Regions from separate parts of the Paenibacillus sp. IHBB 10380 genome, predicted to be linked through region 1. Evidence: riboswitches for the same ligand, from Rfam matches in the RefSeq annotation. Region 1 holds a riboswitch; each other region holds the start of a gene.
What was found. A riboswitch is a leader RNA that binds a small molecule or an ion and turns the genes downstream of it on or off. The one in region 1 is predicted to bind thiamine pyrophosphate.

Region 1 (10,716 bases):
CATCGTAATGGCGCAATCGCCTATGCTATTTATAACTATGTAAATTATACTGGAGACACAGCTTATCTAGGACAATATGGTCTAGAAGTACTCACAGAGATTTCACGTTTCTGGGAAGAACGCGTCAACTATGTACCTGCCAAAGATCAATATATGATTCTTGGGGTCACAGGACCAAATGAATACGAGAATAACGTCAATAACAACTGGTATACAAACCATATGGCAGCATGGACGATGGAATACACACTTGAGGTACTAACTCATTTACAACAAAATGAACCTCTCATCTATAAAGAACTCATGGATAAAATGCAATTAAAAGAAGAAGAAACGTCTAAATGGCAGGATATTATAGCCAAAATGTATTATCCTTACGATACTGAACTGAACGTATTCCTTCAGCAAGATGGATTCCTAGATAAGGATCTTACTCCTGTCAGTGAGCTTGATCCTAGCAACCTACCACTCAACCAAAAGTGGTCATGGGATCGTATTCTTCGCTCCTGCTATATTAAGCAGGCGGATGTCTTGCAAGGCATATTCACCCTAAGAGATCGCTTCGACCTAGATACAGTCAAACGGAATTTCGATTTCTACGAGCCACTTACCGTTCACGAATCATCCTTATCTCCATGTGTGCACTCCATCTTGGCATGTGAGTTAGGATATAAGGAAAAAGCTTACGAAATGTATATGCGCACCTCTCGTCTTGATCTTGATAATTACAATAATGATACCGAGGATGGCTGCCACACGACAAGCATGGCAGGAACTTGGATGTCTGTAGTTCACGGCTTCGGAGGACTCCGTATAAAGGATGGTCAACTCCACCTAAGCCCATTCAATCCTGGCTATTGGAAGTCCTTCTCTTTCAAAGTCATGTTCCGCACATCGCGCCTTAAAGTAACGGTGTCAGAACATGATGTTACAGTAAGTAATGAAACAGATACCCAAGTACAAGTTAATGTACATGGTAGTGAATATACGGTTACTGGATTGTCCACCATTCAAGTAGACCTGTAACACAATAAGAAAGCAGTTCATATAACGTAACAACCCCCACAGCCATCAGACTGCCGTGGGGGTTGTTACGTTATACGAATTTAGTTGGTTTGGTTATCTTCTATAACTTTAGATGAAAAGACGCAATAAAAACGGCCCTATAGGATCATCTATCAGTTAATATGAATACCGTGTGGAGGACGACCTGCAGGCTTTCCGAAGAAATACCCTTGAGCAAACTTGATACCTGCATCTCTGCAGAATTCAAATTCTTCATACCGCTCAATACCCTCTGCAAGTACCAATCCGTTGAACTGGGCTGCTGCTTCAATGATTCTTCTAATCTCACACTGTTTCACTGGTTCTTTGTCACAAAGATCAATGAGACTACGATCAATCTTGACATAGTCAGGCTCAAGGGTGGTCATCAACTCTAGTGTAGAATATCCAGAACCTACATCATCAAGTGCAACGGTCATCCCATTACTTCGATATACATTAAAAATATCTAGTAGATGAGGTAGGTCATCAATCTTCTCCGTCTCCACCACTTCAAATACGAAATCTTTAGGGTCCAAGTTCAGACGGTCAATCGTTTCAAAGGTATGCGTCAAACAATATTCTGGATTATAAATGGAAGAAGGCAAGAAGTTAATAAATCTCTTGTACCCTGTCGGAAGCCACTTCGCACTCGTCTCAATCGCCGAGATCCGCGCCGCCCGATCCAGAAATGAGTGTAATCCCGTCTCTCGAGCGACCTCAAAAAGATTAGATGGCTGAAAAAATACCCCTTCCACGGCTGGGCGAAGCAGAAATTCAAACCCGACAATTTGTTCATTTATATCTACAATTGGCTGCATATGATTCGTGAATCTTTCTTGACGAATGATGTCAACAACAACGTGATGCTCTAAGGTAGCCTCAATCTGTGATAAGGTAAGCCACGGACTTAATTTGATATCTTTTTCAATTCCGGTTATAGATATTGTTAATTGATCTGTAGCTTCTATTGGTAAATTATGTATTAATTGCAGTAAATATAACATCTCCTCTTTGCTGTTATATGAAATGGCTACAAATTCCGTGAAAACTTCCATGCTGAGTCCCTTTTCTTGAATTGCAGCCGTTAACTGTAAATTCAAGGGTTTCAATCGTACCGTACCTTGGTCTTCTATAGGTTGTATTGGAGCGCAGCCGCTGCAGATCAATAGAACTCCTCCTTGGCATATTTTGCCGAAAATCGCTGTAGTTATTATAACATGATGGTTATTTTTGTGGGAATACTTTTGTTCTCATTTATAATTCATCAGGGGTAATTCATCCGAGATATAAATAAACTGACAGCAATAAAACACTGTCAGTTTGTTGTATTATTGAGGAATCGTTATTTTTTGACCGACTTTCAAGGCATGTACATCCGCAATTTTATTGAACTTAGCAATTACCGTCCAATCAACGCCATACTTTTGACCGATACGGTAGAGATTATCACCCTTTTTAATCACATATACAACCTTTGAAGCTTCCGGCTCCTGAACAGGAGGTGTTACAGGTTTGGTTGGTGTTGGTTTGGTTGGTGTTGGTTTGGTTGGTGTTGGTTTGGTTGGTGTTGGTTTGGTTGGTGTTGGTTTCGTTGGCTCTGGTTTCGACGGTTCAATTGGAGCCACCGGAGTTGTAACTTCGCCTGATTGACCTACCATTTTCAAGCTATATTTCGCAAAACCATCTTCCCCTGTGCTTATATATGACATTGCTTTGTTATTCTTCGCTAAAGCTTGTGCATCTGGAGAAGATACAAATGTAACATTCACAGTATCATTGATAGGAGCTAGTGACCAGTTACCATCTGCTGTAGGATTGATTGTACCTTCTTCACGAATATAATCAATAATGACTTGGCGATTCTCATCTGGTGCTGCCATCACGATTCGTTTGCCATCTGGATTGGCTAGCTTCGAGCTTGAAGCACGATAGTTATTCGTTGCAACAATAAATTTCTGTTTTAGGTCAATCGCTTTACCTTGATACTCCAAATTCTTGATACGACTAGAGGATGGATTAATAATGATAGCTTTAGCATCATACTTAGCTGGCTGAGTCACATCGATCTGATAGTTAACTCCATCAATAACATCGTAGTTGTAAGTAGGGAACTCTGAGTTAACCAAATTCTGTTCTTCCTTGCTAGTTGGGTCAATCTGATTGAATTGTCCAGCAGACCATTCTAGCCATTCCTTCAATTCTGCACCTGTTACCCATACCGCATGAACGGTGTTTGGATATACGTAAAGATCTGCCACATTCTTAATCGCGATTGTACCTGCCGGAATATTCGTATAATAAGAAGCTCCTGCACGGCCTCCTGCTTTGAATGGAGCACCTGCAGATAATACCGGCAATTTCTCATACTCAGTTCCTTGTAAGTTGTTGTTCACATACCACTTCTGAGCATTGGTCACGATCTGAATGGATGGATCATCTTGTACTAGGGCAAAGTAGCTGTTAATTGCTGCACTAGTCTTACCTACTGGACCCCGAATATAGTCTAACGTTTGTTTGTGCTCATCTTTCACAGCATCTACGACGGCTTGGTCCGCCTCCACCAAGGACTTCTTATTGGCAATGTCATAGATCGGACGCGCTTCAACTGCTGAATCAACGACAGTCCACTTTCCTCCAATCTGCTTCAAATCAAGATCAATGATTCCAAGATGATCTCCCCAGTAACCTGGTTCTACAGATGGAACACCATTAATGGTACCCTTCTCAATATCTACACCTTTAGCATTTTTGAAATCAGCGCTTGGGAAGGTTTTATGTGCATGTCCAAATAAGATAGCATCGATGCCCTCCACTTGGCTTAAATACAATACGGAGTTCTCCATTAAAGGCGTCTGTGGAATTTCTTCAAATCCAGAATGGGGAATAGCAACAATGATGTCTGCGCCTTCCTTCTTCATTTGAGGAATAAATTTCTTAGCTGTTTCTACAATATCTTTAGCCACAATCTTACCTTCTAGATTAGCCTTGTCCCATTGAGATACTTGTGGAGGAACGAACCCAATCACACCCACTTTAAGGGTATGCTCTTTCCCTGCCTCGTCCGTGATCTTCTTATCTAGAATTTGATAGGGAGTAAAATAGTTCTTATCATTGCTCTCATCTTTATCTCCATCTGCAATGTAAAGATTCGCATTAACGTATGGGAAGTTAGAACCTTCTAAGGATTGCTTCAAGAAATCCAGACCGAAGTTAAATTCATGATTACCGAGGTTACCAGCATCATAATCCAATAGATTCATAGCCTTGTAAACAGGATGGATTTCACCCTTCTTCAGTGGGTCTACTTTTGCTACGTAGTCTCCAAGAGGATTACCTTGAATCAAATCTCCATTATCAAAAAGAAGACTGTTCTTAGCTTCCTTTCTTGCAGCCTTAATTAAGCTAGCTGTCTTGGCAAATCCATACTGATCCGTATCCTTATCAGCATAATAGTCATAGTTCACGACGTTGACGTGCAAATCCGTTGTTTCCATAATCCGTAGCTTAGCAATTGCACTATCTCCCGCTGCATGGATTGGAGAAAGTGAAAGCGCTAACAAATTGAAAGCAACAGCAGTTGATGCTACAACCTTCAGCGTTTTGTGGTGCGAGTTAAACATAGTATCTCCCCTTAATAATAGTATGTATTACTTAGTCCCCCCTAAGTTTATATCGAGTCATCTTAAAAATAAAGAGATATATTTATCTCGCATAACAAACAATGCCTGAGACCCTGCCTCAGGCATTACATTAGCACTCTTGAACCATCTATAAAATCTCAATTCACAGGGGGTTTATACGATCCATTCACGCTTATCATTATCTTGACCTGTATACGCCATACGAGTCGGTTTAATATCTAAAATGACATAATTGGGATCATTGGGTCCTGTAAACCATTTCTCAAGTTCAGGACTCCATACCTTTTCTCGTAGACTTTCATCCGTACATATAGAACAGATCCCTTCGATCTCTATAACATCCTTACTTCCACCTATTTCATAACCCACTAACAAGGACACATGGGGATTTTCCTCTAACTCTTCAACTTTATGTGTTTGGCGGTTCGTAGCCAAGTGTAAGCTTAACCCTTCATTAAACAATACCATATACCTTTGTTTCGGTTTATTCCCCTCTATCGTAGCAAACGAGCAAATTTTATTGTGATCCAATGCTTTGACAATTTCCTGTTCTATTCTAGTTTTATCTAACATGATGTCATAACCTCTTCCTTTTCTTATTTGAGTGATAAAACACACGTATGAGTAATGTACCCATCTCTACTATTTTCAACCCATCTCCTCTTTATCATACGTTGTGACTTTACTATGACGAACAGCTTCATATTAGGGTATGATGGATAGGTCTATTGTCTTGAAAAGGAGCTTAAATTCATCTATGAAACGCTTAATTTGGATTGGTTGTTTGTCTTATTTCTTAATTGGTTTGGCACATGTCGTACTTGGTTCTGTGCTCCCAGTCATTCTGGAGCATTATGATCGTGAATACAGTGAAGGCGGACAGCTGATCTTTGCTCAGTTTGCCGGTTTCTTAGGTGGCGTGATGCTCTCCCCATGGTTAAACCGCCGTCTCGGCAAAAAGGGTAGTCTCCTTCTTGCCCTAGTTGCACTTTTTATTGCCGAATCCGTATACACCCTCCTTCCGCCTTGGGAATGGATGTATGTCACAGGAATTGTCGCAGGATTTGGGTTCGGAATGATCGAGGCTGTCATCGGAACCATCATTATCACAGGGGTTACCCATCAGACCGCTGTAGCCATGAGCAGGCTCGAAGTATTCTTCGGCGTAGGTGCTATGCTTATGCCACTCCTAGCTAGCGGTATGATCTACTTTGGCTGGTGGCGCTGGTCATTCCTTGTCGTCTCCCTCTTTGCCCTCATTACATTTATATTCTGGGCTAAGGGTTCTTTTGGAGCGTTAGACTCCATATTGAATGCACGAAACGTAAGCCCTCAACAGCCGAAGCAACCCAAAGTAGCGGTGTATCACAAGGGCCAAAAACGAACGCTAGCGATATTTGTTGTCTTCTTCTTTCTATATGTTGGCGTAGAAATGAGCTTAGCCAACTTCATGCCATCTATGCTTGTAGAGAAGATGAGTATGGACAAAGCAGGGGCTGCACTTAGTGTCACCTTCTTTTGGATTGCAATGTCAATCGGTCGCCTATTTGCAGGATATATAGCAGAGAAAATACGCTACCGTTCCTATGTACTTATAAGTAGTCTATCCGCCCTCATCCTACTTACTCTTTTCCCATTCACGAATCAGATCTGGTCTGCTTTTACCGTTATCACACTACTGGGTCTATTCATGTCGGGTCTTTTCTCCATAACGTTAGTATTTGCTAACAAGCTTATGCCCGGTACAGAGGAGTCAACCACAAGCATTCTAATTGCCGCTGGAGGTGTAGGTGGTGCTGTCCTTCCCTTAATCATTGGCTGGTGTATGGATCATCTAGTGGTTAACCAAACGGCTGGTATGCTTGCTGTGTTCACCGTAGGTCTGTTCCTGCTCAGTATAGCTGCATTTAGAGCTCAACATAGATATGATCAGACAGTTCAGGGATATCATTAGTCAGCATGTCAGAGTTACTGGACACCTCTTCCTTTGTAGACTATAATACTCATTGAAATGATCTAATTTCATAAGTACAGGGGTGCTGGAATTGGCCGGCTGAGAGTGTGTCCCACAAGACACTGACCCTTATACCTGATCTGGATAATGCCAGCGTAGGAACTAGCCGATATGGTTCATCCATATATCTATCTTGCGCCCATATGCGTCCCGATTACGGGGCGCTTTTTTTTGTTGCACAATAACACAGTGTATTTCACAAAAGGGGAGAGAAAGAAATGAGAAAGTTAGGAACGTTACTTCTCGTATGTATGCTCATACTAGTCGTAGCAGGATGCGGAGCAACCCGCAACAACGAAACGAATCAACAAGCAGCGACACCAGCAGGTGAGACTCCATCCACACCTAAGACATTAAAGGATGTTAAAGTTGTTCTGGATTGGACTCCTAATACGAATCATACTGGACTCTATGTAGCTAAGGATCAAGGCTATTATGAAGCAGAAGGATTAAACGTTGAGATCATTCAGCCTGGTGCTGGAGGATCGGATACGATGGTGGCATCGGGAGCCATCCCTTTTGGCATTAGCTATCAAGAAGCAGTCACCCAGGCACGCATCCAAGGTGTACCCCTTGTGTCCATTGCGGCAGTAATACAACATAACACTTCTGGATTTGCTGCACCTGTGGATCGCAATATTAAGACTCCGAAGGCATTCGAAGGCAAGACTTACGGGGGATGGGGTTCTCCAGTAGAAGAGGCTGTAATGAACTCTATCATGGAGAATGATAAAGGCGATGTTAAGAAGGTTAAAATAGTGAATATGGGCGAGGCTGATTACTTTACAGCTGTGAAGCGTGATATTGATTTCGCATGGATCTTCTATGCATGGACAGGAGTTGAAGCGGAGCTTCGTGGAGAGCCGCTTGATATGTTGTATGTGAAAGACTACGCTAAGGAGCTTGATTATTACACACCCGTCATTGTGACGAATGAGAAACAGATTACAGATGACCCCGAACTCGTAAAAGCTTTCATGCGTGCAACGTCCAAAGGGTATCAGTATGCGATTGATAAACCTGAAGCTGCTGCTGCAATTCTTAGTAGTTCTGTACCCGATCTGGACAAAGAGCTAGTACTCGCTAGTCAGAAATGGCTCAGTCCACTCTATAAAGACGATGCTGAGAATTGGGGAGAACAGAAAGCCGAAATATGGCAAGGATATTCCGCTTGGATGTACAAACATAAGCTTCTGGATAAACCATTAGAGATAGAAAGTGCTTATACGAATGACTTTCTACCTCAGGCAAAATAATAAGACTACACCCTCACTTTGAAAGGATGATATCACCATGGCTAATACTTTACTAAGCATTCAAGTAATCCCTAAGACACCCAATAATGAAGATTCTATTCCTTATGTAGATCGCGCCATTGAAGTCATACAACAATCCGGTATTAAGCATGAGGTTCATCCTCTAGAGACCACTATGGAAGGCGAGCTGGATGAGTTGCTGAGTATTGTTAAGAATATGCATGAAGCGCTTATAGCCGCAGGTAGCCCTAGTGTCATCTCTCAAATTAAAATAGCCCACAATCCAAAAGGTATAAGCATGGGTAAATTAACGGAGAAATATCGTCCATGAGCTTGATATGGAACAAAGTGTGGCCGCCCTTAGTGGCGGTCCTTATCTTTTTGACGGCATGGCAGCTCAGTACTTCACTCTTTAACATCGAAGATTGGATTCTCCCAGCTCCATCAGATATTGCACATGAGGCTTCCGCTGAATCCGCAAGATTATGGGAACACGCTCTAGCTACAGTAAAACTCACCTTAGGTGGATTTGCTATTGGAACAACCGTGGGGCTTGTGATCGCCTTCGTGTTACATAGAATTCCTTTTCTTCATTCTGCCCTTTATCCACTTCTCATATTGAGTCAAAATATCCCTACCATCGCCCTTGCCCCACTACTTATGATTTGGTTCGGTTTTGGCCTACTTCCTAAGTTTATTCTCATTACACTCGTTTGCTTCTTTCCTGTAGCTGTCGCTGCAATGGATGGGCTCAGACAAGCAGATCGAACGATGCTGGAATATATGCGAATGATCGGGGCTACCAAAGGTCAAATATTTACCAAGCTAGAGCTTCCACATGCCCTTCCTTCTATGTTCTCAGGGATACGTATCGCGGCAACGTACAGTGTTATGGGCGCAGTCATTGCCGAGTGGGTTGGCTCTGACAAAGGTATTGGCTACTATATGATGCTTCAAAAAGCTAGCTACCGTACCGATCGTATGTTCTTAAGTATTTCCATTATCGTTATTCTCAGCCTATTTATGCATACAGCCATTGTCCTATTAGAGAAAGGACTCGTACGCTGGAGTCCACGTCAAGATCGTTAGTGAACTTAGGATAAAAAGAACTCGCATCTTAATTCGCGAAAGGAGTGTGCACCTAGTCATGGAACAGCAAATACAGCAAATAAACAGTATTCAACACCAAGATCTACCCGCTACGCCACCAGCCTTAGAAGTTCACAATATTATCAAGGGGTTCAGCGGACGTAAACAGAACCTCCCCGTGCTAGATAAGATTTCTCTAACCGTTGCCCCTGGCGAGTTCGTATCCATTATTGGTCCATCGGGGTGTGGGAAGAGTACCCTTTTTCATATTATTGGCGGTGTCGTTCAACCGGAGACGGGAACGATACGAATGAACGGCCGCGAGGTGACAGGTAAAAAGGGCCTTGTCAGCTACATGCCGCAACAGCCTGCCCTATTTCCTTGGCGAACCATTGAAGATAACGTCATCTTAGCTCAGGAAGTAAACGGAATTCCAAAGAATCAAGCTCGGGAAGAAGCACGTCATTGGATCTCCAAAGTAGGACTGACTGGATTTGAGAACGCCTATCCGCATATGTTATCTGGGGGGATGCAGCAACGAGTAGCCTTTCTACGTGCACTTCTTAGCCCTCAAGAACTGATGTGTCTGGATGAGCCCTTCAGCGCGTTAGACGCCCTAACTCGAAGTGATATGCAACGTTGGCTACTTGATATTTGGGAGGAAAGTAGACGCTCTGTACTATTCATCACCCATAATATTGAGGAGGCACTCCTTCTCTCAAACCGTATATACGTATTCTCCAGTAGACCTGCTGCTGTACTACATGCCGTAGATGTCCCTTTTTCACGTCCACGTAAAGAAGAGATGACCGATGATCCCAACTTCCTCAAGCTAAAACGTGAGCTTTCTCAATGGATGCGGGAGGAGCAACAAAAAATGCAACGATTGAAGGGAATGCTATGATGAACAATCATAATGACCAACGGATCGCAGACGATGCCTCACTCGCTCCCTTCATTGATGCCCATATTCACCTTGATACCTATACGGAAGAGCAACAACATGCTCTACTTACAAGCTTAAGTCCCTCCATTGCCGCTGTAATTGCAGTCTCCATGCATCAGCAATCGAGTCAATATAATCTAAAGCTGGCTCAGAAGTATCCCTCACTTATTCACCCAGCCTTCGGCTTCCATCCGGAACAACCACTACCACTAGAAGAGGAGATCCTTCAGTTGTTCTCATTTATGGAGGAACATTTGAAACAGATGGTCGCCGTGGGTGAAGTCGGGCTACCGTATTATTCTAGACTAGAAGCGCAGGAGGCAGGCCTCTCCTTTAATCATGCGGCCTATGTAACTCTTCTGGAGCGCTTTATTTCTTTTGCCAGCATTCACAAGAAGCCTATTATACTGCACGCGGTATATGAAGATGCTGATATTGCTTGTAACTTATTAGAACAGTATAATGTCACTCGTGCACACTTCCATTGGTTCAAGGGATCTGCGAACACCGTAGAGCGAATGATTCATAACGGATATTATATTTCATTCACCCCTGATATCGTCTACGAACCAGAAATCCAAGAATTAGCCAGACTATATCCCAAAGATCAAGTCATGGCAGAGACGGATGGACCTTGGCCCTTCGAGGGTCCCTTTAGCGGTCAAATGACCCATCCGGAGATGGTGTCAACGGTTATCGAGAAATGGAGCCAATTACAAGGTC
Region 2 (10,716 bases), 750 kb from region 1:
AATCAACACCTACAAGCATACGTGTCAAGTGAGGGATAATCAGTCCTACAAAACCAACCACACCGACAACCGATACAGCCGAACCTGCTAATATTAGAACGATTATCGCTCCAAGTAATTTGACTAATTTGGTTCGTTGACCAAGTCCTGCTGCAATATCGTCCCCGAGGCTAAGGAGTGTAATGGAGGGAGATAGCATAATCGCACCTATAATTGCCCCTCCAACCCAAGGAAACATAATTTTGAGCTGTAACCAAGTCGTTCCAGCTACTCCGCCGGCATACCAAAAAGCCAAATCTTGTCCAATACGGAAATATAACTGAATACCTTCACTTAACGCAGACAATAAAGCACTAACCGCTGCTCCTGCAAGAACAAGACGAATTGGACTCAAACCTGTTCTAGAGAATGATCCTACGCCATAGACAAGCCCTGCTCCAAGTGCTGCCCCGAGAAATGAAAACATAATTAAATACAAAAAGGGTAGACCTGGCGCAAAAGCAAAACAGAGCGCAAGCGCAAATCCTGCTCCTGAGTTTAATCCAAGAAGCCCGGAATCAGCTAATGGATTTCGTGTCATTCCTTGCATAATTGCACCTGCTACTGCAAAACAGGCACCTACCATGGCTCCGCCAAGAACACGTGGAAAACGTAAATCCTGTATAATTTGATGCTGCGTTAATTCAGGATTAAAGTGGAAAATAGCATCCCACACGACTGACAATTTAATATCCGCTGCTCCTAACGAGATACACAGACCTATCCCAAATACTAGCGCAATCATTCCACCAACTAATATTAACGTTGCCGCCCATGGACGAGATGGATATTTTACAGCTGATGGTTTCTCTACTTCTTCGCCTGCTTTTATTGAGTATTGCATTTATTTCTCCCTTTCTAAATCCAATGATATTGATTATCATTCGCATACTTATCTATATTATATATAATATCAAGATTTGGCAATGGACAAATGTCACTTTTTTCTTGTACAAAATGTTGGATGACAACAATGCCTCTAATCCATTGGTCTATTGGAGATATAAAGAAGATGCTTTGTTATTGTTCAAATCGAGATGTATAATGTTCCTTACATCAAAGCATTATTTTCTATATTTAGATATAAGGAGAGATACACATGGAATACTCAGCAGATCAAGTGGCTGAATGGATGCTTAATGAAGTAAAGTCTTCTGGGAGGTTAGATCAGACTGAAGCCGTTTCTCATATTCTAGCTAACTTCGGTGAAGCATTTATTTATGTTAACGAGAATGGGAACCCATCCATTTCTAAAGATGCCAAAAAGGCATTTAAAAAGTTACATGGAGGTAAAGCAGCATGGGATCGGGAAGGTTTCTTCTGGTATTGGACTTAACATGACCTTCATGAGATAACCATATTAAAGCCGATCTGTGGGGTTCATTCCTACGGATCGGCTTTATTAGTATATCGTCATTCTATTTACATCCAGACCTCTTGTAGTGCAGACCGGAATAAGGCATCCAATTGTTCTTTATGTTCACTTTTTGCGGTAAGCATTCTAGGTGCCAATGCTTCATAGTAGGCTATACGTTCTTCCAGAAATTCATTAAGAACTTCTATTCTTGGTTCATAATCCATTTCATCTCCTGCCTTTTTGCGCACAAGGAGATTCTCAATGGCTGCACTCAGTTCACTATTCTTGGGAATACATTCATCAACTAATCGATCAAATTCCATCGGTGGCATGGTATGATGATGTTCGATCCATTGACATCCTAGAATCGGACGCAGCACGTAAAAGTATTTTTTGATTTTGACCTGTTCCCCTTGAAGATAATCTCTATAATTCCCTTTCGCCATATGGAGATAATGTTGCATACTGGTTCGTGAGGAATAAATAAAGTAACACATCTCGCGAATCTGCTCAGCGATCGAAGTCGTTTCCAAGTACAGAATCGGAGACTGTAGCCACTCCAGCAAGGGCGGGTTCGATTTTTTAAGCAGATAAAGTGCCTTCTTGAGATCCCAACCATTAATATCCAGCATATTGCTAATGGGCTGTTCAATAACATCTCTTTTATCAAAAATAGATAAGTACCATTCTACGGGGCGCACATATATGAAACGAACATCGTAATCGCTATCCTTTGATGGAAATCCCCATGCCCGGCTCCCAGACTCACAAGCATATATGATCTTAACGGATTCTTCCTCTTCTATCTTTCTCAATTGTTGCATAATATGTTGCTTCATAATCGGCATATTCATCTCCTCCATTTAACTTCATCGCATCTATACTTTTCTAGTACCTTATCTTCTTCTGCACTTATCATCGCTTATTCAAGCGTAAACGAACATGGCAAAAGTATGGCGATAAATAATAATTTTGGGTACTTACGACGGCAGCCCTGTTACAATGAGAAGATATTATTCATCTGCATTACAATCGGAGGTTGACATGGCTAAGGAAAGCTTTGATAAAGAGATTCAATTTCTACGTATGCTTGTCCTAACAAGTGGGGCTTATAGTCGCCAACAATTCGCGGATCGTCTCGGTATTTCTGTCCATACTTTTGATAAAACAATCCGTAAATTAAAAGAAATCAACCATAGTATGTCTCAACAGCTCCCTAATGAACAAAGCTTAGAACTAGCGGAAGCCATTCGTTTAGATTACTATGATTCTGCCGATCCTATGCTCTTATTTCTATTTCGTGCGAAGTCCCTCAAGGAGTCTGAGAGCCAAAGAATCTCTATGCTCTTAGCTGCCTTACACAATCACAACGCATTAACGGCTATGGAACTTTTAGATCTATGTTGTGGTAGCTTATCCGCCGACTCTGCTCAACCGGATGAGAAAACAATACGTAAAGACCTCAAATATTTAGAAGAGGTTGGCGTGATTGTAAGAGAATCTGGCATACGCCCCCATAGATATCGAATTCAGAATGATCTGATTCAGGCACTGTCTGAGGATGAACTGATCGATCTATTCGATTTTGTCGATGTGATGGCTAATACACAGGTTCCCTCCGTACAAGGTTATTTACTCCGTGATAGCTTGAAGAAGAACGTGGCACAACTCCATACCGAGAAGCAGGCTATACAACCTTTTTTATATAAGTACCACTACTATTCACGTATTTTGGATGAGGCTCATCTATTTATACTTTTGGATGCGATCCACAACCATCGTAAAATAAAGTTTCTATACTTCTCCCCTAAGTCTGAGAAAAGTTATGCTTCCAAAAATACCAACCCGATCTTCGAACGCGAGACAAAGGGACGTGAAGAGTTAACGCTCCCCCTGAAGGTAGTATACGACCATCAATATGGAAGGTGGTACTTACTCTCTCATGACTCACGTCAGGGGATTAGGAAATATCGCTTAGAGGGCATGACTCAGATTGGAGAAGACATACAGGTCTCTGAACAATTATTTGATGCTGTGTACAAGAAATTAGAGGAGAAGATTCAATACAGTTGGTTAATTGATACAGGCCACTCAATCACGGTTCGCGTTCGCTTCTTTAATCCTGGATTATCACAACCAAACTTTATTAAAGAACGTGTGTTGTTGCAGGGGCAATGGGGACAAATTGTAGAAGAAGATGAACAATCCTTCATCTATGAAATTGTTGTCAATGGCTCCAACGAGATCAAACCTTGGCTCCGTAGTTTCGGGTCTAGCTGTGAAATATTAGAGCCACCTTTGCTACGAAGTGAAATGATCGCCGAATGGAAGGAGCTTCAATCGTATTATGAATCTATTTGAGAAAATATTTAACTATCAGATTATCTCTCGTCTAGATGATTCCGGTACCTTCATGATCACCTCACAGGAGAGAGCATGGCTTAAGACCATGCTTGAACATCCAGCGGCAACGGCAGCTTTTCCTGAGAGTACGTTACATAAATTGAAGAACGTTCTAGAACAAGACTCTACCCTTGATTTCAAAGAACATTTCATAGAAAAAGGTCGCAGTATAGAGAAGCATGTCTACCATCCCCTTCTACGTTCTTGTCGCCGATTCATTCTGAACAAGAGTAGTATCGTCATCACTTATCGTTTGAAGGGCGGAAGCACCACTTCAGCGCAGAACGGAGTTCCCTATAAATTAGAATATTCCATGGTCAAAAAAGAATGGTACCTACTGTGGTACCATCTTAGACATCGTTCGCTGATGAACACGAGACTTGACCACATCGTATCGGTGTCAGAACAATCTACTTCACCTGAGGTACTTGTCCAAGCCTTCACGAACATTCAACAGATTTTGGATAAGCTTAAAGATCAAGTCATACTTGAGGTCGTCAACACCTACAATCAAGAATTATCCCGTATCTTGTATGCCTTCTCCTGCTTCGAGAAGGAAGTCATCTATGATGCAACTGAACAAATATATACAATCTGCTTAAGCTTTATAGCGAATGAGCGTGAGTATGTTCTATCCAAAATTCGTTTCCTCGGTAAAAGAGTACGTATCATCGAAGGCGATTATTTGAAGAAACGCATGCTAGAATCTTCGAGAAAGGCACTTGAAAGGTATCGCATCACCTCACCTCCCATCAAGGATCAGCATGTGTCATCCCCAATGGACGGTAATCGTTTACCCATGAAATACTAGAGATTTTCTATGTTCTAATATTTATAAAAAAGGGGTATAGCCACCTTGTGGCTATACCCCTTACATATTTATGTTATTTAAAAGCAGGTACTGCTATTTCCCCGTAATTATCCTCGAAGAACTTTTTCACTTCCGGACTTGTCATACGCTTCGCAAGCTTCTGAATAGGTTCGGAGTCTACATTGTCCTTACGCGCTACCAGAGTAATTACGAAATCAGAATCGTCGCCTTCTGTGATTAACGCATCTTTCTTAGGTGTTAAATTAAGAGGCTTAGCATAAGCTGGAGTCATAGCCACTAGATCCACATCATCTAGTGTACGTGCCAGCATCAACAAATCGACTTCCTTGAATTTGAACTTTTTCACATTCTCTGTGATGTCCGCTTGTGTCGCGTTAATTCCCACGCCTTCTTTTAACTTAATAAGTCCATTCTTCTCGAACATAACAAGTGAACGTCCGATATTGGATGGATCGTTAGCGATAGCAATCGTTGCACCTTCTGGTAAATCTTCAATGTTCTTATACGTTTTAGAATAAGCACCATACACCGCATTGTAAATAGGTTGCACCCCAACCAATTCTGATTTATTAGCCTCGTTATATTGGTTCATATAAGGAACGTGTTGAAAAAAGTTAGCATCCACTTCTTTATTAGCCAAAGCGTTGTTAGGCTGTACATTATCGGATAGAACAACGATCTCTAGGTTAATACCATCTTCCTTCAATAGAGGCTTAACAAGCTCCAATACCTCTGTCATTGGCGGAATGAGGCTAGCTACTTTCAATGTAGTCTCTTCACTGGTTGTCGGAGTATTCTTACTTTCCTCCGCTTGCTTCTCATTATTTCCACAACCCGCTGCAACTAGCATAAGTACAACAACTAACATCATCATTATTTTTCTATTCATCTTTATATTCCCCCATAAATTATCTCTTATCGAGCCGTCTCGCAATATAACTACCTGCAAACTGAATGACCTGCACCAATATAATCATAATGATGATAGTAAATACCATAATCTTCGTTTCAAACCGTTGGTACCCATAACGAATAGCGAAATCGCCAATTCCACCACCACCAACTATCCCCATCACCGTTGAGTAAGAGATGAAACTGATAATAGAAGTCGTTAAACCTAACATGAGTCCCGAGCGAGCCTCAACATACATAAATTTAACGATAATCTGAAAGGTTGATGCTCCCATTGATGAAGCTGATTCGATCACACCTCTTGGAACCTCTAGAAGTGACTGCTCCACTAACCTCGAATAATAGGCAATCGCCATTATGGATAACGGCACCGAAGCCGCAAGCGTACCTAGCGCTGTTCCAACGACAATTCGCGTAAATGGAATTAAAAAAACGACGAGTAAAAGAAATGGGAATGACCTAACAACGTTGACTATGATATTCAAAATACCATAGAGCAACCCATTCTCGTACAGCTGACCTTTTCGCAACAAATATAGAAAAGTACCTAATGGAAGTCCTATTAAAATAGCTGCAACAATGGATATCCCCACCATAGCAAAAGTCTCTCCTATAGCCTTCCATATTTCAGACTGATACTGCATGATATATTCAACCATGGGATTGATCCACCACTCTAGTCTCGACTAGACGTCCTAATTCCATAACCGATACGTTGTGACACATGTTGCGGACGACCTCCATTTCATGTGTTACGATAACAATAGTGAGTCCGAAATTCTGGTTGAGCTGTTTCAGCACATCCAAAATCCCCTCTGTCGTACTTGGGTCCAAAGAGGATGTAGGTTCATCACATAACAATACTTTAGGACGATTCGCAAGTGCTCTGGCAATCGCCACTCGCTGCTTCTCTCCTCCACTTAATTGTGAAGGATATTGCTTCGCCTTATGCTGTAGGCCCACAAATTCTAAGAACTCACTCACACGTTCCACACGTTCACGCTTCGGTAATCCAGTTAATTCAAGTGGTATGGAGACATTTCCGCTAACCGTCTTATTGCTCACCAAATTAAATCCCTGAAAGATCATCCCGATATTCCTGCGAGCTTCACGAAGCTCCTTCTCAGTCATATTAGTCAAATCCTCATTACCTACTACAACACTACCCGTGTCCGGCTTCTCCAATAAATTAATCATCCGTAACAGAGTCGATTTACCCGCACCACTTGTTCCAATAATTCCATGAATCTCGCCTTCCTTTACTTGAAGAGACACAGAATTGACAGCTTGGAAGTGGCTAGTTGAACTCACGAAAGTTTTACTTACCTGATGCAACGAAATCACGGAGAGTTCCTCCTTTATCTACTGCTGGTACTTATGTGGTGTCAGGACAAAAATAATCATACCACAGGTTTAGGCATAATTGTGATACAGAATCGATATTTATTCCCACATGTCGCTTTACATATGGGAATTTCGTGTTATATTCTTAACAGAACTAATTGAATACAGCCTGTTTTTTCACTAGGGGAGTCTAACGACTGAGACGAGCTTTTAAGCTTCGGACCCTTGGAACCTGATCTGGATTATACCAGCGGAGGGAAGTGGAACGAAATCTTCACATCATGCAATGCATAGAATTGCTTGACTGAACTTTTTGGCCCACTCATTTCCTTGTGGAAATGGCTGGGTCTTTATTGTTTTACAAGGATTGTGTTGCTATTTGGCTATCATAGCCTATATAACCCACTTAAATTCAGGAGGATGTTAAACATGACATATCTAACAAAAGTTCGTCAGTGCAATCCGCTTATACACAATATTACGAATATAGTCGTTACCAACTTCACAGCCAATGGGCTTCTCGCTTTAGGTGCCTCACCTTTCATGGCTCACGCTCATGAAGAAGTAGCCGATGTAGCTAAATTAGCGAATGCAGTCGTTCTTAATATTGGAACGCTCGATGAAAGTGTTGTGAAATCAATCCTTATCGCAGGGAAATCTGCAAATGAGAATCATGTTCCAGTCGTTATTGATCCGGTTGGAGCTGGCGCTACAACTTACCGAACAACGATTGCTCAGAGAATCACTCAGGAGATTAAGCTTGCTGTGCTCAGGGGCAATGTTGCAGAAGTAGCGCATGTCGTGGGTGAAGAATGGTCCATTAAAGGGGTAGATGCGGGTGCTGGCGAAGGCAATAGGGTACTCCTAGCACAAAAGGCTGCCCTAAAGTTAGGATGTATTGTTGTCATTACGGGGAAAGAAGATGTGATTACGAATGGACACACGACTTACATCACAAGTAATGGTCATCCTCTTCTCACTAAAGTTACAGGGGCTGGATGCTTGCTTAGTTCTATTATCGGGGCATTCTTAGCTGTAAGCGAAGTTAGCGAACAATCTTGGTTGGAATCGGTTACCGAAGCACTTGCTTTCTATGGCGTAGCCGCTGAAATAGCTGCTGAAATGACAGAGCATCAAGGACCTGGAAGCTTTCAGATTGAATTATTGAACCAATTGGCTAGCGTATCACCGAAAATTCTACAACAAAGAGCCCATATTCACCAAGTCTAAAAAGTTGTACGTCTACTCACCACTAAGACAATTGGAGGAATTAAGAGATGCATATCTATAAAGCATTGACGATTGCAGGATCAGATAGCGGTGGTGGAGCAGGCATTCAAGCCGATATCAAAACCTTTCAAGAATTAGGTGTATATGGCATGTCAACCATTACTGCACTCACTGCACAGAATACGTTAGGCGTTCAAGGTGTTTTCCCCATGACCGCCGAGACGATTGCTATGCAACTAGACTCGATAGGTGAAGATCTAGAACCCGATGCATTAAAGACAGGGATGCTATTCAGTGGCGAGATTATTCGGATTGTAGCAGCCAAGATTGAGCAGTATCATTGGCGCAACTTAGTCGTTGATCCAGTGATGGTGGCCAAGGGCGGATCTACACTACTGCAACAAGAAGCGATTAAATCTGTCATCCAAGTACTTCTCCCACTTGCCTTGGTCACTACTCCCAACATTCCAGAAGCAGAGATCCTTACAGAGATGTCCATCGTCAGCTTAAGTGACCGAGAAGAGGCTGCCAAACGTATTCTTCAGATGGGTTCTCATTATGTCGTCATGAAGGGCGGACATGATGCTTCTACCGATCAAGTCGTAGACCTTGTGTATGATGGGCATAGTTACATCTATATGGAGAATCAACGGATTGAAACAAGACATACACATGGTACAGGTTGTACTTATTCAGCTGCGGTTACAGCAGAGTTAGCTAAAGGGAAATCGGTACTGGACGCTGTTCAAACAGCGAAACAATTTATCCAAGCTGCTATAGAGGACCCATTAGGAATCGGTGCAGGGCATGGTCCAACGAACCATTTTGCTTATCAGCGGAGAAAGAGAGGTACAGAGTATGTCTACTAATCATAATGAATCTGTTCGTTCATTGCTGAAAGTCTATTTCATTATGGGTAGTGTCAATTGTAGGAAAGATCCTCGTGAGGTATTAACTGAGGCGATTGCAGGCGGTATTACTCTATTTCAGTTTCGTGAAAAAGGCGTAGGATCCTTAGTCGGTAAAGCCAAGTTGACACTCGCCAGAGAGCTTCAACAAATATGTCAAAAATATCATATCCCCTTCATCGTCAATGATGATATCGACCTCGCAATCGCCGTTAACGCAGATGGTGTCCATGTTGGGCAAGAGGATGAACCTGCAAGCTCCATCCGTGAGAGAATTGGTTCCCACAAAATTATCGGTGTCTCTGCGCATACCCTAGAGGAAGCACAGCAAGCAATAAAAGATGGGGCACATTATTTGGGAGTCGGCCCGATCTTCCCAACACGTTCCAAAGACGATGCTAGAGAAGTGCTGGGTACAACATTACTCCATGAATTACGACAACAAGGGATTTCTATTCCACTTGTAGGCATTGGTGGAATCTCGATAGACAATGCTGCTTCGGTCATTGCTGCTGGCGCAGACGGCGTATCCGTTATATCAGCTATAGCAAGTTCAAATTCTATTAAAGAAGCCGCCGCTGTTTTCGTTTCTTCGTTAAACAATCCCTCCAACAAAAACATACGTTCTCTATATAGTTGACACCTTCCATAATATAGGGTATATTAATGAAAATTATACAAGCTTAGCGAGCGAAGCACCTCGCAAGAACAGGCGTAATGGCCTTTCTTGAGAGGTGTTTTTTTATGCACTATCATTCTTGTAGATGGGGGTTGAGGTAATTAATGAACGATGCAAGTAGAAGAAGTGCTTGGAGTAGAATGATTGTGATTCTCTGTGTATTGATTGTGTTACAAGTGAATGCACCACATGTAAGTGCAGCGGATCATTGGGATACTGCATTGGAACACATCAATCTTGTTCACGATGATGTTGCAGCACTGAAAGTAGTCGTACTATCGGAAACTCAGCATATTAAAGATCAACGTACAAAGAATAATGATGCATTAAAATGGGTAAATGCCAAGATCAAGGTCATAGACCTGAAATGGATAAACAGTATGCAAATAGAAGTAGATCAGACTCTACGGAAGCATTCCCCTCTATTAGAGCAATTCACGGCATTAAGCAAACAGGCTACTGCCGCTAAGCAGAATAAGGATAAGAAGCTAGCTGACCTGCTCGATCTAAAGCGCAATAAGATACTAACTTCCGTATTGGCTGCTCGTACCGATATAAAGTCTAAAAAAGAAGCGCTCTCTGCCGCCAGAAGACAGCGTGCAAGCAAGGTGAAGTTGGTTAAGGATGTACTCGCTCCTGTTCAAAAATTTAAAAAACAGATTACAGAAGAGAATAAAACGGTTGCTGCAGCAAGACACATCTATTCGGCATCAGAGAAACGTTATAAAACTAGTGTAAAACAAGGAAATGCAGTTACCGCCGCTGAAGATATCACGCTAATGTATGATCAAATGCAAATCATTCACACCTCTCAACAAAAGGTATACGACTGGGAGAAGCAAATTTCGCAAGTCATCATGATGGCAGAGTCCAAGATACCGAAGTAACGATGAAGGTTGACTTTAATGGTAAACCAATAGAGTGCTCACCAAAAATAGAGATCCTCATCGCAGATATGCAACAAGGATCTCTATTTTTTGATAATTTACATCATGTTGTATTTGATTCTATG
Region 3 (10,716 bases), 130 kb from region 1:
ACGGAGCTTACCATTTTTACGAAACACCCTGCGACGATCTTTCGGCGTGAGCACTTCCGCATAGAGCCCTTTACCCATTCGCTCGAACCACCCTGTAAACAGAATAAGCGGCTGACCGTAACGATAGCCGTGCCAGATTGAAATGGAGAGTGACAACACGAGAATCGAGCCGGCTACCCAAATGAAGATATGAATGAACTCTTTCAAAATAGGCTGATCGTTGAAACTTCCTGGTTGATTGGGGGTATGAACTATCCATGTCATTGCATTCTTATCTGATTGATAAACGACCACATTCGTATCGAAATTTCCAGGGGCCTGCTTCATCGATAAGATCTCCAGTGGCTCGTAGCTATCCATAGAGGATGAGGGTTTGCCAATCGTTTGAATGCTTTCACCCTCCAGATTGACGATCGTTAAGTAACTGTTTGTCTCCTTTAGTTGCTTGAGCATTGCTTCCTTATAACCTTCGGCAACGAGTCCGTCCTCCTGATAGCTGTCGTACCACAACGCGAGCTGCTCCTGACGAGGATTCTCAAAGCCGAGTAGGAATAATAGAGGCGATTCATACGAGTTATCCAGCTTCATATTAACGAAGTAATGATTGTATTTCCCCGTTTCTTGAAGCGTTAGCAGCTGAGTGACCGAATAAGCTGTGGGCTGATCTGAATCCGTATTCACTTCATAAATGACGTCCCCTTTAGATCCGAGGATCTGCAACCACATGTTTTTTTCCTTAATGAACTTATTCCAATGAGAGGAGAACTTAATCTTATCATTCTGATAGTAAGTTTCGCTTATGACGGAATCAAGCGCAGCCACGGGAAGGTTACGTTTAAGCTCATCATTTGTGATTTTATTAATCAAGACTAGGAAGAGTATCGTCATCGAGATGATTATGAGAACCGAGTACACAATCAGTTGGTATGTAAAATGGAAAGCCATCCTACGCTGTATCTTCATACGTTGATCGGCTCCTTAGCCAGCTTATAGCCTAGTCCGCGGACAGTCAGCAGATGGGTAGGCAAACTCGGATCATGCTCAATCCGTTCACGAATGCGGCGAATATGGACCATCACGGTATTATCATCTCCAAGTCCATCGATACTCCACACGGCTTCATATAGTTGCGCTTTAGAGAAGACAATGCCGGGATTTTTGCAGAAATACAATAACAGCTGAAACACTTGAGCCGGACAGGTAACAACAGCACCATCTACAAGTAGCTCCCCTGCAGCTTCATTTAATTGAAAGCGGCCATAGCTATACACAGTTTGTGCCACAGTATTGTTTCTTGCCACAGGTTTGCCAATCTCATCAATGCGCCGCAGACGAGCCTTAATGCGGGCGGCTATCTCAAGCGGATTAAACGGCTTCGTAATGTAATCATCGCCACCCATCGCGAATCCAGTCAGAACGTCCAGATCAGACACCTTGGCAGTCAAAAATAAAATATGTGGGTTGCCTAATTGGCGTATTTGCGAACATAATTCAAAACCACTACCGTCCGGTAGCATAACATCGAGCAGAACGATATCAGCTCCGTTACGAGCAATCGTATCGAGTGCTTCTTGGCAGGTTCCAGCTGTATATAATTGGTGAAATCCTTCCTTTTGGAGCACAAGTTGCAGCATTTTTACAATAGAGGGTTCATCATCAACGATAACTATTTTATTCATATTCATTCTTCATCACCTGATGTAATGCTAGCATATAAACCTTAACATCTGTTGAACAGAGTTATAAAAAGTTAAGTTCATGTTATGGTTCTGTTCCTTAGCTGTTCAGCTTGATTGATTATGATTGTAAGAGAGGTGATAGTAAAGATGAATCAAATAGACACAGGAAACCGCATTCGCGTTATAGATGCGATTCGCGGCTTCTGCTTACTCGGTATACTTATTGCAAATATGCTCATTTTCCAGTATGGGATGTACGGACAAGGGGAACTACAACAATTTAACCCTACAAGCTTGGACACGATATTTCATCATATACTGAAAATTACAGTTGTCGGAAGTTTTATGCCGATCTTTATGTTCCTGTTTGGCTATAGCTTATATAAGCTTCGGGGAAGCTTGGTGAAGCGTAACTTAAAGCCTGGATGGGTGTTAGCTCGGCGCTTCTTCATGCTCATTGCGTTAGGCTTGATGCACAGCCTATTACTATGGGAGGGCGACATTTTACTAGCCTACGGGGTAACGGGCTTTACTTTGCTACTATTCGTTAAGAGGAAGCCGAAGACGCTAATGATATGGGGAATCATACTGAGCATATTGATGGCGGGCCTAAGCTATGGTATCGAGAAGAAGACAGTTAAAGAAGAAGCGCGGATGCAGCAGTATGTCGCAACATCTATTGAAGTCTATGGTGAGGGGACCTATCAAGAGATTACTAAGTTTCGCTTTAACGAGGATCCGCTTGATTTGCCGCCAGGCGCTATAATTATCGTGATGTTCTTCACACCGTTCCTGCTGCTTCCGATGTTCTTGTTCGGGATTGCCGCTGCAAGCAAACAGTGGTTTCACAATCCGCGGCGAGAAAGACGTAGATACGTGTGGGCGACGGCGATCCTTCTGCCGCTTGGTCTAGCGTTTAAGAGCATAGCTGAACTCCAACCACAATCCCCTTGGAGCGGCGTATTCCTTACGGCGGGAGGGCAGCTTCTCGCACTTGGATATATTTTTGCACTAGCACTGGTGCTATCGCACTTATCGAAGCGATCAGTGCTCGTATCGGCGTTTGAATCGGTCGGTCGCATGTCGATGACGAACTATTTGATGCAAACTGTCATTTGTACGACCTTATTTTATGGTTATGGGCTGGGTTGGTTCGGACAAATCGGCATTGTGAACGGCTTTCTATTGGCCCTGCTCATATATACTGTACAGGCTGTACTAACGAGCCTGCTACTACGACGATTTAAGAACGGTCCAATCGAGAGACTTCTTAGGATGTGGACTTATCTCTCACTCAGCGGCAAGCCACGTGCTTCGCATAAGGTTGTTAATGATCCGAGTTTAAATACCTCCGTGTGATAATGAAGTACGAATAATCATTGGGTGCCTTGGCCTTATCCATATTGTAGAATAAGTCATGTTGACGGTTTAAATTAAACTTGGATATTCTTTACTAATTGGTTATACTTTGTTTAGCAATTATATATTACGGGAGCTTGGTGGGACCAGGCTGAGAGGATAGTTGTAACTATCGACCGTCAAACCTGATCTGGATAATGCCAGCGGAGGAATTGGAGTTCTATTTCTATTTGTCTACTCTAAGACTGCCTCTTACTCAGATGCAGTCTTTTTCTATAGGAATAGAATTTGCTCCGCTTGATCAAATCACCTTTATATAGGAGGAAATGAGATGTCAAGCGAAATGAAAAAAGATCAAATTAACCTATCGGCTTTCCCAGCAAGTAAAAAAGTATATGTACAGGGTTCACGTACAGACATTCAAGTACCGATGCGCGAGATCACACTCAGTCCAACATCGGGCATTCACGGAGAAGAAGAGAATGCACCTATCCATGTCTATGACACTAGCGGAGCTTACACGGACACAGAAATTCATACCGATATCCGTCAAGGGTTACAACCCAATCGTTTACGCTGGATTGAAGAACGAGGAGATACAGAAACCTATGAAGGAAGAACCATACAACCCGAGGATAACGGCAATACCAACGGTAAAGCATTAGCTGAAGTATTTCCAGCACTCCAAAGGAAACCTCTACGGGCAAAAAAAGACAACAATGTCACTCAAATGCATTATGCGCGTAAGGGTATCATCACCTCCGAAATGGAATACATCGCCATTCGCGAGAATGTGACACCGGAGTTTGTACGAGATGAGGTGGCTCGTGGCCGCGCCATCATCCCATCGAACATCAATCACCCAGAGAGTGAACCTATGATTATTGGACGAAACTTCTTAGTAAAGATCAATGCCAATATTGGAAACTCCGCTGTATCCTCATCCATAGAGGAAGAAGTGGAGAAGATGCGATGGGCGACACGCTGGGGTGCAGACAATATTATGGATCTGTCCACTGGTAAAAATATTCACACCACGCGCGAGTGGATTATTCGTAATTCTCCTGTTCCTATTGGTACGGTACCGATCTATCAAGCTCTGGAGAAAGTAAATGGCAAAGCGGAGGATTTAACATGGGAAGTTTACCGGGACACACTCATCGAGCAAGCAGAACAAGGGGTTGATTATTTCACCATTCATGCCGGAGTCTTACTTCGCTATATTCCGTTAACTGCTGAGCGAATGACTGGCATTGTTTCTAGAGGTGGCTCCATTATGGCTGCATGGTGTCTTGCCCATCATCAAGAGAACTTTCTTTATACACATTTTGAGGACATATGTGAGATCATGAAATCCTACGACGTCTCCTTCTCCCTTGGAGATGGCTTGCGCCCTGGTTCCATTGCTGATGCTAATGATGAAGCGCAATTCGCTGAACTAGAGACGCTAGGTGAATTGACGGCAATGGCTTGGAGTCACGATGTTCAAGTTATGGTCGAAGGACCGGGGCATGTCCCCATGCATTTGATTAAAGAGAACATGGATAAGCAGCTTGAAATCTGCAATGAGGCCCCCTTCTATACCTTAGGTCCTCTTACTACAGATATTGCACCGGGTTATGACCATATTACCTCTGCCATTGGAGCGGCGATGATCGGTTGGTTCGGTACAGCTATGCTATGTTATGTCACTCCAAAGGAGCATCTTGGTCTACCGAACAAGGAAGATGTACGTGAAGGTGTCATCACTTATAAAATCGCTGCTCATGCCGCCGATTTGGCAAAAGGACATAAAGGTGCACAGGATCGCGATAACGCCCTTTCTAAAGCCCGTTTCGAATTTCGCTGGCGCGATCAATTTCATCTATCGCTGGACCCTGAGAGAGCGCTCGAGTATCATGATGAGACATTGCCTGCAGAAGGAGCCAAGACGGCTCACTTCTGTTCCATGTGCGGACCGAAATTCTGTAGCATGAGAATTTCTCACGATATCCGCGATTCTACTAGAGCCCACAAGCAAGAAGAACAGGAAACCATAGAGGCAGGAATGCTAGCTAAAGCACAAGAATTCAAAAAATCCGGCAGCGGCATTTATCAATAGATAAGACTTAGTAAACCATAAATGATCAATACCCCAGTTAACTCTAACTGGGGTATTGACATGAATTGAGTTCAAATCAAACACTCAGCACCATCTCCGCATGATCAGTTCAACCGGACCTCTTTTCATCCATTTTCTCCACACATATGAAAAGATCATGGCGATAATAAAATAGATACATCCGTATGCGATTGCAAAAGAAAGGCTTCCATTGTCCAAATATCCAACGATCTCAAGAAAACCCAATCCAATGAATATATGCCCGACATAATGAGATAATGAAAGCTGTCCAGTGTTTATTAACGCCTGCGTCAGACGAAAATGCCCTAATTTTTCAACCAAATAAAAACTGATAGTAATGATGGCCACCGCTAAACAAGTTGCAGATAATACATACAATATCGTAGGTGGCATCGGTTTCGTCGTAAACAAATAGTTCGCTGACTCTATATCGAGTATAGAAGAAGTCCCTTTAATTAGGCCATAGGAAATTGCCTCAAAAACAACAGTCCCTGACAACGAATAAAGCAGTAACCTTGATCGATTCCCCTTATACAACCAGCGTTTTCTACCTAACCACAGGCCGATTATGAAAAAGCACACCCAGGGGAAGATGGGGTGGAAACCATTGAGAAAGAGATTGCGAATAAATCCTTCCACCGTCCAAAAGCCTGCATATTCGTGAAAGTTCGTGTTCCAACCTTTACTATAATCGAACAAGATCAAAAATGACTGGGATGCTAACAGGATAACCGCAAACAGGCTGAGTATTATTTTATCAGATGCTGTAATCAAGACCGAAGCTACAAGCATAAACACCGCGTAATAATGCAAAATATCGGCGGTCCAGCCCATGACCAGAAGATAAATACCTATTATGAAAAGGAAAATAGCTCTACGGTACAAGTTGTTCCGACTTTGACGAATAACGTCCTTGTCCATTGAATTTCTTGCTTTCGTGGTCATTAATGACACTCCAATGCCTGCCAGCACGACAAACAATGCTGCTGCTCTTCCCTCAAATAGACCTGCTATGGCTCTCAACCATGCTGCACCATCGTTTTCTGCCTGCATTGCAAGCTTATAGTTCACGATAAGCATTCCGAAAAATGCCAAGGCTCGCGCAAAATCAAAAGCAGTTATTCGCTGTGTAGACTGACTCATTTCACGACATCTCCTTTACAATGGTTTTGACCGCTTTAGTCCAGATGTCATCGTAGCGATACTCCAACTTGTAGCTAATAAAATTATCTATGCTATCAATGATCATGGTCAGCATTTGTGCCTTAATAAGCGTATCTTTGTCATCGACAGCCCCAATCGAAGCCCCGTGTCGCAACAGCTCAACAAAACCCGTAGTAAATCCTTCCAAGCTTTCGATTAATTTGTGTGAATAGTTTGGATTCCGGTAACCCAGCGCTTGGAATTGATTCATGATGCGTGAGTAATAGTCGTCTTCATATTGTCTGTTAATAATACTTAGGCCATCTGAAATAAGCTTCTCTTCAAAATTATCCTTCGTGTAGTCCTGGACACTAAAAAAGTTAGCAAACCCAATACTTTGGCAAATCTCGTCAAAAATCACATCGATAATATCTTTTTTAGACGAAAAATGATAGTACAGCGCAGGCTTTGATATCCCTACCTCTTTGGCAATCATCGCCATACTTGTTTTTTCAAAACCATGCTCAGCAAATAAGTGGTACCCTGTTTCCAAAATGACAGCATACGTTGCATTCATATTCATTTCTCTTAACATCCTTCCCAAATACTTACTTAACGGTCGGTAAGTAAACAATACTAGATAACATTATTTATTGCAATAGGTTGCTGAAAATGGAAAATAACCCAGTTAGAATTAACTGGGTTATTGACATGAAATAAGTTATAGAAATCCTATAAACAATAAGGAATAGCCCATTTAGCAGCAGCGTGGATAATTAAAAATTTGAGATACTTAATCATTCATTCACTTAAATGTTCAGTACCTAGTCGCTGGCATCTAATTGGAACGACTCTAGCCAAGATTTATGTATTAATACTCCTATAAGCGCATGATGTACATCGCATTGTAAGACATGGGTTAGTTAGAAAAATGCATTTTCCGTTCTGGTTACTTGTACATATAGCTGATTAGGTTGGCCATTCTCCTTTGGACGCTTTAACAAAATTAGAAACATTTTGTTTCTGTGAATTACCTAAAATAAGTGTTAACTTCTCAAAAACATTAGGAGCGACATTAGCTTGAACATCCGCCAAAAGCAATTGTCCACCCCTCACTTCCTGTACCAAATTCCAAAGCATATCCGTCCTCATCATTTTCATCCTCCATTTCTGTTTATTGATTGAAGTATATTACAAGAAAAGGAAATAAGAATGAGTAAATTGTGCAATATGATAACAATTTATTGATACAGTGAAGAAATACAACCTAATGCACAATATACTCATTAACATAAAAAGTTTCTTGTATACAATCTAATATCATATGGAAGAAAATATAGTGGGAGGTCGTACTATTGATCAAAATTGATCTTGATTTAGTCATGGTAAAAAGAAGAATGAAACTGATAGAACTTTCTGAGAAAATAGGTATTACACCATCAAATCTATCTAATCTAAAAAATGGTAAGCACAAGTCTATACGATTTGAATTATTGGACCAATTATGTAACAACTTGCAATGTTTACCCTCTGACATATTAGTATTTGTTAAAGAAGATAGTGACGATGTTACGACGAAACTGTAAGCCGCTCAGTAGCAGGCGCAGTTCGTCGTTTTTTCAGGAAAACAAGAGCTGATTAGATAGGATAAGCAGTCTTTATTTTTTATGTTTTAATTTTACAATCCCTAGCTCAATTCCACGTACCGTTGCGGCAATACTAGAATTGACACTGAATTTTTCGTTAATGGTTTGAATATGATTATTGACCGTTCGGCGACTTATAAATAGTTTATCCGCAACCTCCTGCTGTCTTAATCCTTCTGAGGTTAATTGTAAAATTTCTTTCTCCCGATCTGTGAGTGGTTCAATTTCAGAATCATATTTAGGAAAGATAATGGCACCATCTGCAACCAATTTTATTTTTCCAATCAAACTATTAATCGATATATTTTTACTAATGAACCCTTTTGCCCCCATTTTAATAGCTTTATTATGATACTCTACCAAGTCGTAACCGGACAGAAAAATTATTTTCAGACTAGGGTACTTTTCCAATATCATTTGCGAAATATCCAACCCATTAAAATCACCCATATGAATATCCATCAACAGTATGTCCGGTAGCTTTTTTTCTAGAATGTTCAAAATGTTTGCGGGAGAGGTATACGTTTCAAATTTGGTAACACTGTTACTAATTGAGATTTCTAAGCTTTTGGCAAAAAGTTCATGATCATCAAATAACATAATATGCATCGTTTACTCATTTCCTTTCATTGGAATTCTAATTTGAATATGTGTTCCGGATTCCATATTATTCTTAATGGTGAACTCACCTTGTAAATCATTTATTTCTTGTTTAATCGTTAGCAGCCCGATATGATTTGTATACCTGTTTTTCTCGAGATCAGCTGCAATATCAAATCCTTTGCCATCATCAATGACATCTATTATAAGAATTCGATTGTTCAACATATTAAGAGAGATCCTGATCTCATTAGCCTGAGCATGTTTAATAGCATTCTGTAGCAGTTCTTTAACCGTTCTAAAAATAGTATATTGCAGTTTGTTGTCCACTTCTAATAAGGGTTCAGCTTCTAATCGTATTTTTAAATGCGGCTGATGAACAGCTTCTCGCTTCAATTTCTCGCACATAATACTAATGCTTTGATAAAGCCCCAGATCAGACAACGTCGAGGGATAAATATCGAACATTTTTTCTCTGATGGATTTATTTAAATCTTGGAAAGTCGTTATAATAAGTTGCTGAGTATCTTTCTGGGGTGTTACCAATGATTCCGTCATATTCTTAACGGCAAGTATCGATTGCAATATGTCATCGTGCAAATATAAAGCGAAATTCCGCCTGATTTCTTCAACTTTTTGCACCAAAGTGATATTAAGATATTCGTCATATTTTATGCTGGGCAATTGAATGTAACGTTGCTGATTTCCATGCAGGATTTCTGTTGTTTTTAGTATTTCACAAATCGTATCGGCTAGGATCGTTATCTTATTGATATCTTCAGGCGTGAACTTTTCCTTATTTAATTTTTGGCCGATAATCAACCAACCATTAACTATATTCTTATATTTTAAAGGAAATGAAAAATATTGTTTTTGCCCAAAGGTTATCGTGTGCAATGTGCTTTTCAACTGATTTTGGTTATATTTTTTTAATGATAAATGTTCAAATACACCACTTTGCTCCAAGATAAAACTCTGATGATTTTCTTTCCAGATAATTAAGGTACCATTTAAAGAAATCGTTTTCTGAATGAATTGATTGATCAAATTGCTTAATGTGGACAGATAACTATCGTAAGTAATTCTCTGCAAAATTTCGAGTCGTTCTTTCTCTAACTTTTCCTTCGTTTGATTCACTATGTATAATTGTTGGGTTGAAAAGTGCCTTTGAATTAATAAAGAACTAAAATATATGATACTTACTACGAACAAAATCAATAGTGATTGTATTAGGGAAAGATCCGTTACATAAATACAAAAAATAATAAATATAGCAACTTCACCTAGTGTTATGAGTGCAATCTTTGCTAAAAATCTATAATTGATACCTATTTGCAATTCATTTCGGTTAATTAGGATATACCCAACGACAATAGGCAAAGCAACAAATGTATATATGGAATATAGTTGAACCTCTTCTGAAAGAAATTTTCTTAAAAAAGTATGCGTAATAATAAAGGGTAGCAATGACACCAACATCGCCAAGTTTAAAATGGTTTGATACCGGCTTAGTATTTTTCGCTGTTTAGACTTGTACTTGAATGAAAGGTAAATGCAATAAAATATCGCAAAAAGGAGATGGATAAATAAACAATAACTTAGGTACTCATTAAAGCTAAGCAAAGCAATCAAAGTAAGAAAGCCGGATATCCACAGTGAAACACAACATTTTTTATAGAGACGTTTGCGAGGAATGTTGGTAAAGTGTACAAAAAAAATAAATAGTACGATGGGTGCCAAGCTCATGAGAATACGGCTTAACCCGAAGAAGATACGGGAAGGCCCATTCAGCAAAAGCAATATCCATGCCGTAATATAAATCAGTATTATGAACCATTTGGAGGCGGATATTTTGGAAGAATTCAAGTATACAACGGTGCCTATACATATTAGAAAACAACTAAAAATAACGTCATTAGCCAAGCCACTACTATTCTGATTATTGAAATAGACAATGGTAATGATCATTAATATAGCATTGATAGGAATAAAGCCAATCAGCTTATTGTTCATCTAATTTACCAATTCCAAATATTCCAGTAACTCTTGTACTAAAAGCTCTTTCTCAGGAAAATGTTCATTGAGCAATCCAATACATTTCTCCTTATACAATTCACGTAATAACAGACAATAATCTAAAGAACCACTAGCTATTATCGCTTCTCTA

Region 2: it holds a riboswitch for thiamine pyrophosphate, as region 1 does, so the genes downstream of both, thiM (hydroxyethylthiazole kinase) here and UB51_RS23945 (ABC transporter substrate-binding protein) in region 1, are expected to answer to the same signal.
Region 3: it holds a riboswitch for thiamine pyrophosphate, as region 1 does, so the genes downstream of both, thiC (phosphomethylpyrimidine synthase ThiC) here and UB51_RS23945 (ABC transporter substrate-binding protein) in region 1, are expected to answer to the same signal.

What each region holds. Positions count from the first base shown of each region.
Region 1 is NZ_CP010976.1:5,287,028-5,297,743, reverse strand. It holds gene UB51_RS23970 (glycoside hydrolase family 65 protein) at 1-1,026, shown strand, start outside; gene UB51_RS23965 (EAL domain-containing protein) at 1,179-2,213, opposite strand; gene UB51_RS23960 (bifunctional 2',3'-cyclic-nucleotide 2'-phosphodiesterase/3'-nucleotidase) at 2,376-4,667, opposite strand; gene UB51_RS23955 (pyridoxamine 5'-phosphate oxidase family protein) at 4,842-5,261, opposite strand; gene UB51_RS23950 (MFS transporter) at 5,446-6,642, shown strand; TPP riboswitch at 6,711-6,821, shown strand; gene UB51_RS23945 (ABC transporter substrate-binding protein) at 6,921-7,958, shown strand; gene UB51_RS23940 (MTH1187 family thiamine-binding protein) at 7,996-8,289, shown strand; gene UB51_RS23935 (ABC transporter permease) at 8,286-9,047, shown strand; gene UB51_RS23930 (ABC transporter ATP-binding protein) at 9,106-9,951, shown strand; gene UB51_RS23925 (TatD family hydrolase) at 9,948-10,716, shown strand, end outside.
Region 2 is NZ_CP010976.1:268,842-279,557, reverse strand. It holds gene UB51_RS01165 (FecCD family ABC transporter permease) at 1-883, opposite strand, end outside; gene UB51_RS01160 (DUF6953 family protein) at 1,139-1,375, shown strand; gene UB51_RS01155 (nucleotidyltransferase domain-containing protein) at 1,462-2,244, opposite strand; gene UB51_RS01150 (helix-turn-helix transcriptional regulator) at 2,441-3,757, shown strand; gene UB51_RS01145 (WYL domain-containing protein) at 3,744-4,610, shown strand; gene UB51_RS01140 (MetQ/NlpA family ABC transporter substrate-binding protein) at 4,684-5,520, opposite strand; gene UB51_RS01135 (methionine ABC transporter permease) at 5,540-6,202, opposite strand; gene UB51_RS01130 (methionine ABC transporter ATP-binding protein) at 6,195-6,887, opposite strand; TPP riboswitch at 7,060-7,163, shown strand; gene thiM (hydroxyethylthiazole kinase) at 7,317-8,117, shown strand; gene thiD (bifunctional hydroxymethylpyrimidine kinase/phosphomethylpyrimidine kinase) at 8,165-8,986, shown strand; gene thiE (thiamine phosphate synthase) at 8,976-9,665, shown strand; gene UB51_RS01110 (hypothetical protein) at 9,809-10,591, shown strand.
Region 3 is NZ_CP010976.1:5,418,405-5,429,120, reverse strand. It holds gene UB51_RS24605 (sensor histidine kinase) at 1-963, opposite strand, end outside; gene UB51_RS24600 (response regulator transcription factor) at 960-1,685, opposite strand; gene UB51_RS24595 (DUF418 domain-containing protein) at 1,827-3,038, shown strand; TPP riboswitch at 3,158-3,266, shown strand; gene thiC (phosphomethylpyrimidine synthase ThiC) at 3,370-5,139, shown strand; gene UB51_RS24585 (DUF418 domain-containing protein) at 5,224-6,303, opposite strand; gene UB51_RS24580 (TetR/AcrR family transcriptional regulator) at 6,305-6,880, opposite strand; gene UB51_RS24575 (hypothetical protein) at 7,273-7,458, opposite strand; gene UB51_RS24570 (helix-turn-helix domain-containing protein) at 7,659-7,889, shown strand; gene UB51_RS24565 (response regulator transcription factor) at 7,962-8,558, opposite strand; gene UB51_RS24560 (sensor histidine kinase) at 8,562-10,016, opposite strand; gene UB51_RS24555 (class 1 isoprenoid biosynthesis enzyme) at 10,563-10,716, opposite strand, start outside.